Regions from separate parts of the Paenibacillus sp. 8b26 genome, predicted to be linked through region 1. Evidence: riboswitches for the same ligand, from Rfam matches in the RefSeq annotation. Region 1 holds a riboswitch; the other holds the start of a gene.
The links. Region 1 has a riboswitch for cyclic di-AMP ahead of ACQ4MX_RS14380 (C40 family peptidase). Riboswitches for the same ligand answer to the same signal wherever they lie in the genome.
Positions count from the first base shown of each region.

Region 2: another riboswitch for cyclic di-AMP. It lies ahead of ACQ4MX_RS20795 (TrkH family potassium uptake protein); the one in region 1 lies ahead of ACQ4MX_RS14380 (C40 family peptidase).

Region 1 covers NZ_CP192445.1:3,119,440-3,122,568, forward strand. The annotation lists gene ACQ4MX_RS14370 (M1 family metallopeptidase) at 1-447, shown strand, start outside; gene ACQ4MX_RS14375 (hypothetical protein) at 459-1,286, shown strand; cyclic di-AMP (ydaO/yuaA leader) riboswitch at 1,572-1,709, shown strand; gene ACQ4MX_RS14380 (C40 family peptidase) at 1,715-2,215, shown strand; gene ACQ4MX_RS14385 (GNAT family N-acetyltransferase) at 2,521-3,027, shown strand; gene ACQ4MX_RS14390 (4a-hydroxytetrahydrobiopterin dehydratase) at 3,103-3,129, opposite strand, start outside.
Region 2 covers NZ_CP192445.1:4,467,988-4,471,116, reverse strand. The annotation lists gene ACQ4MX_RS20795 (TrkH family potassium uptake protein) at 1-1,175, opposite strand, end outside; cyclic di-AMP (ydaO/yuaA leader) riboswitch at 1,594-1,743, opposite strand; gene ACQ4MX_RS20790 (CPBP family intramembrane glutamic endopeptidase) at 2,007-3,129, shown strand, end outside.

The DNA.
Region 1 (3,129 bases):
CCATCCTCGCAGAATTTTCAGCGTATCGTCGAAAGAGTCACCGGACGTTCGTGGAGCCACTATTTTGAACAATATGTATACGACGGCCAGATGGCGGATTTTTCAGTGGATCGCATTACGAACCGCAAGCTGGCCAACGGATACGAAGCAACCATTACACTCAGCAAAAAAGGGGCGGATTATCCCAAGGTCCCTGTTCAATTTACCTTCAAGGACGGCACAACGATATTCAAGGCATGGGACGGAACGGGCAAAAGCACCACCTATCGACTAAAAAGTGCATCTCCGGTCTCCCATGTGATTGTTGATCCGCTGTACACGATTGCGCTGGAGAACAAGCATATCAACAACAGCCTGAAGGCCGAACTGAACGAAAAAACCCAGACCCGTTGGAGCATAAGTGTTACCAAGCTGCTGGAGACACTGCTTGGAAGTCTGTCATGGTGAGGTGTCTATAGATGCGTACTGTTATAAAAGAAGGCTGGGCGCTTGTGCGCATACAATTTTATATTGTCATCATTCTATTTCTGTATCGACTGCTATGGGGCGTTTTTCTCTATCGGCTGGTACAATCCGCCGTTACTCCCCTGCTGCTGCGCTACCCCGATCAGGGTCAAAATGAACTGGGACAGACGTTGTTTTGGATGGAGAGCCAGATTGCCCTGACGGACAACCGAGAGGTTCATATGTATCTGTGGATACTACTGGGGGCAACGGTGCTGCGTACACTGATTACCCCCTTCATCCGGGCGGGAATATACCAAAGTCTGCACACCCATGCGACCGAGCCACAGAGTCTGTCCTTTTTCCGCGGAATGAAACGTCATGGCTTGTCATCGCTGATCTATTACGTCATCGAGCTTGGACTCCTGCTGCTCCCTGCTTTCTGGATGGCTCCTAAGCTCTACCCTATCGTGGCAGGGGCGCTGCAATCTCCCGCCTATCTCCTACATGTGCTGCCCTATGCCATCGGTTGGATTGCTTATGGCTGGTTCATCCGCCAGTGCATCCTGTACATGCAGCTAGGCACCGTAGGTGGTCACGCCATACTATCGTCGCTGCTTGCCTTCTTTCGGCAAATCCTCCCGGCTATCGGTATTTCGCTTCTGCTCGGTGCAGGTGTACTGCTCGTCCTTGGTCTATTCGGCACGATGGCGATAATTTGGACTGGTATGCTGGCACTCATTCTCCAGCAAACGTATCATTTTGTTACCAGTCTGGTCAGGCTATGGCACATCAGTTCACAGTACCGACTATGGCATACCGATATCTCCGGCAGAGGTTGAACCTTCACTCCGTTCCTCCCGAACAATTTCTGGCTGTCCAAAGTCAACTATCCATCTCCATTCATATCCAGGCAAACGGCACATAACTGAATACTCTTAACAAAATCTGTTCCCGCGATAAAGGGAGCAGATTTTTTTGTAACTTTTTGCGATGAAACATTTGCCAAAGCCAGCCGACTTTGTTACAATAATCGCAGTGAACTGATAGTAACAACTTTGTAATCTTTATTGTAACCTTTACCTTAAAAACATCGTTATCGTGAATACTGCTCTCCAAGGTGCACATCTTAAGTTAAGCCTAATTCCTGGCACCTGGGAAGCGGGGGAACCAGTTTGGGTGAATTGATCTCGCAACAGAGTGGTCATAGGGGAACCTTCTACCGAATCCTTAAGCTAACCTCGCAGGCATTGGAAGGGGTATATTTTTTTTGAAGAAGAAGCTAACGATCGCAGCCATGGGTCTCGCCATTGCCTTTACATCTTTTACATTCGGTGGAGGAAGTGCATTTGCAGACTCTAAGATGGACCAGGTCATCCAAGATGCCAAAGGAACGAACTACAGAAGCGGAGGCACTACACTCGACGGGTTCGATTGCTCCGGCTTCACAATGTATGTATATCACAAACTGGGAATTAATCTGCCCCATCAATCCGGATCACAATTCAAAATGGGATCTTCCGTATCCCGCGACGAAATGAGACCTGGTGACTTGGTGTTCTTCAACACCACAGGAAGAGGCATTTCCCATGTAGGTATCTTCGTAGGTGAAGGGAAATTTGCCCACTCCTCATCTTCACGTGGTGTAGTTGTTAGCTCACTGAACGAAAACTATTACGCTAACCGCTATGTCGGTGCAAAAAGAATTATGAGCACAGACGCTTACCACGCTGTAGCTTCTGAAACTCCTGATGACGACAACGTAGAATAACTAACGAACAGCAAGCTAACCCTGAGCCGCAATTTGATTCTGGCCGGAATCGAATTGCGGTTTTTTATGTCCACAACATCAGAAACGTTATCGTTACTGACGAACTGACACCTCAAAAGGTTTCAGATTTTGCGAACATCGTCGGTTTTACCGTCACGGCTGGGGGAGCATATGAGCAGTAAAGCCTTCTTATTGAATGTATACCCGACTTGGGTACGAAATAAACACCGCTTGCCAATCCCCTGCAACTTGTCTACAATCTGTTGTTAATGGTTTAAGTACTTGTAAAAGGAGGATGGGAAGACATGCCGGCCTCAATATCTAACTACCGGATCGTACCGATGGACGAGCAGCAGGCGGCTGCGATATGTGAGTGGCGCTATGATCCACCCTACAACATATACGGCTGGCTACCTTGGGAACAAATGAAGGCACTTGAAGTCGAATTTGGAAGCCCCACGCTTCGCCAAGAGCAATATGTTGCTGTGCTGGATGACGAGAACACGCTAACCGGATTTGCTCAATATTTCCCGATGATTGGAGTGACCCGGCTGGGTCTGGGAATGCACCCCCAATTATGTGGACATGGCAGAGGCACCGATTTTGTCCGTGCCATTGCTGAGGAAGCCAGACGACGCAACCCGGAGAATGAAATTGATCTGGAGGTACTGACCTGGAATGGGCGCGCCATTCGGGCTTACAAGGCAGCCGGATTTGAGATTACGGATACCTATGAACGTCAGACCCCTGATGGCAAAAAGCCGTTTCATTGTATGGTATATCATCCTGACCCCCAGCCTCGTGTTCAATGATAAAAGCGCCTTCGGCATACAACGGCATTGTTGTATATCGAAGGCGCTTTTATCATATGGCAGACCATGATCAGCTCAATGACTGCTACGCATTTTCTCAAA
Region 2 (3,129 bases), 1.3 Mb from region 1:
CCCACCGTACCAAATGCAGACACCGTCTCGAACAATATCATCAGAAAATGATGATCCTCGGTTGCTGACAAAATCATCGTCACCCCAATGACAAACAGCAGTCCCAGCAGTGTAATGGTCAAAGCCTTGTAAATTCGCCCCTGCGCAAGCCGGTATTTGAACAGCACAATATCCTCCCTGCCCCGCAGCATCGAAATCACGGCTCCAATGAGCAACGCAAACGTTGTCGTCTTAATCCCGCCTCCCGTAGAACCGGGAGAAGCACCGATAAACATCAATATAATGATGAAAAATTGCGTAGCCTGCCGCAAGCCAGCGATATCTAACGTATTGGCACCTGCGGTGCGGGGTGTTACGGATTGGAATAAAGATCCCAGCAGCTTTCCACCCCAATCCAGCGAGCCCAGTGTCTTCGGATTGGTAAACTCAAATACAAAGATGACAAGCGTGCCGACTACAATCAGAGCAGCCGTCATGCTGAGTACCACCTTGGTATGCAAGGACAGTCTCTTTCGCTTGCGGTATTCCACCAGATCGGACATGACCACAAAGCCGATGCCACCCGAAATAATCAGAAACATAGCTGTAAAATTAACAGTCGGATCATATACATAACCTGTCAGGCTGCGAAAGTGACCAAATAAATCAAAGCCTGCATTGTTAAACATCGAAATCGCATGCCAGATCCCAAAATAAATCGCCCTGCCTACAGGCATATCAAAGGACCAGCGAATGGCGAATATCGTGGCGCACACGCCCTCAATGATCAGTGAGTACAGCAACACTCTGCGAATCAATCCGACAATTCCCTCAACAGAAGTCTGGTTCATTGCTTCCTTCAAAATCAGGCGCTCCCGCAAGGAAATGCGGCGCTTGAACACCAGCGCAATCAAGGTAGCCATCGTCATAAAGCCGAGACCACCAATCTGGATCAGCGCGGCGATAACCACCTGCCCAAAGGTGGTAAAGAAGGTGCCAGTATCCTTAACGACAAGACCTGTTACACAGGTTGCGGAGGCGGCTGTAAACAAAGCGTCTATAAATGCAAGCGGCTTTCCCGTTGTATTGGAAATCGGCAGCATTAACAACAAGCTACCTATAAGAATGATAATGGCAAATCCCACAACGAATATCTGCGGTGGAGAAAGCCGAAGCCATCTTGCATTGGGATTCATCTATTTATCACGGCTCCTACTTGGTGAATTATGAGCATGGAGACGCTCCAGCTCATAAAATCACCAATCTCTTTTCAGTTTCTTTAGTCCGTTTTTTTAGCAAACAGTAAAGTATCCGCAGGCAAAGATACTTTTACCTATCAGTACTCATCACACTTCATACCTCACTACCTCATGAAACGTTTAGTGACTTTAAGGCGGGCAGCAGCGCAGCGATCCATTTGAATCTGGAGAAGCGGTAGCGCTCGCCTTTGTCTATGAATTTTAACCTTAACAGGGCTTATCTAATCCAATAAAATTCAGAGACAACAGCTATCGGAAGATCAAATGGAACGCGAAGCGGACTTAACTCAGCAACGTTTTAATTATCCAACTTTTATTCGCACAAAAAAAGACACCGGAAATCCGAGTGCCTGACTTGGTTCCTGCTCACAGCCTACGAGGTTAGCTGACGGATTCGGGCTGCACAGTATGCCCTATTCACACTTCCGGTCCGGGACCGGCTGTAAAATTCACCCCAGTAACATGGTTCCCCCGTTTTCCTATGGAAATTCGGCTCAAATGTATATCGTTACCTATATATTTCATATGCATTGTCTCAACAGATTATAATCCTTCTATATACAGAGCACAAAACCGATTTCTTCGAAATAACGTTAAATTAGCGGTAATTTGAGAATAGTCCACCTTTAATCGCAGCTTATCTTATTTTATTGAAACTTTATAGTGCTTTCACTCCATTTTCATGAATATCCTAGGTCTGTTGGCGGGAACCTGTGCAGTATGATATCTTTAATGGATGTTCTTATTTACAGATTAAGGAGGAAACTCATGAATCCTATCGGGAAACCGGTCGTGCTCACGGCCAACTTCAAAAGATTAGGCTTGCTGGGCGGGATTGGCCTGATTTGCTTTTTTGTCTTTCAATTGCTTATTCCCTCGTTTAGTAATCCGAATCCGGAAGCACTGACGAATGCCAAGGTCATCAGCAAGCAGGAAGCAGTCATACACGCGCTGGACTTCGCTCGCTCCGAGCTGGGCTATACCGAATCGCAGCCGGAAAAGCCTGTCGTGACCTATCAGGCCGAAACGGACCTGTACGGTTATTTATCCAGAGAAAAGCTGCTTCAACAGTATGACCGTACATGGAAAAAAAGTTATCCTTACGAAACCTTCCGGGTCGATTTACCGGAACCTTCTTCCAAAAGCAAAGTGCAAGTTCATGTGGATTTGTCCACAGGCAAAGTCGTCAGCTTTAAACGAATTACCTCCAGCACCAGTTATACACAAGCTGATATTTCTACGGATGAGCAGGCACGTAGCAGGCTTGTACGCGCAGCCGAGGGAGATATGACGTTGGAAGCTAAAGAGCAGGCAGCGGCAGCCTGGATAAAACGCTTTGGCTTTAAACCATCGGACTTGAAGCTTGCGACATCCGAAGGCGAGGGCGGATTGAAGTACACCGTAAACGACAAAAAAATCGGCTCCTCTGTGCTTACACTGGCGTTTACGTTTGAAGACGGAAATGTTCGCTCGTTTACACAGAGCTTTTCCGCCCCATCGTCCTATACGGATTATGTCAAAAAGCAAACGTACTGGGCTAACTGGATGACCTACGCAGGCTATGCCTTATTTAGCTTGGTGTTAGGCATACTTGCCATCGTATACGCCTCACTCACACGACGCCACACTTCCTTTGTACGTGGCATTGTGCTGTCCATTGTATATTTTGCTGCCAGTATGGCAGGGACATTTAACATGCTGCCTATACTGCAAGCAGAAGCAGGCGGTCGGCGAGCACTTATATTTCTTATGATTTTGCAAGTTGTGGTTTCCTTCGTAATGGCTGTAGCGATCTACTTTTCCTTGGTTGGCGGTGACGGGCTGATGAGCAAGGTTGGACTGAATGCCTGGCCACGCGCCAAAGAGCCGGGCTACGGGCTGTATGTGCTTC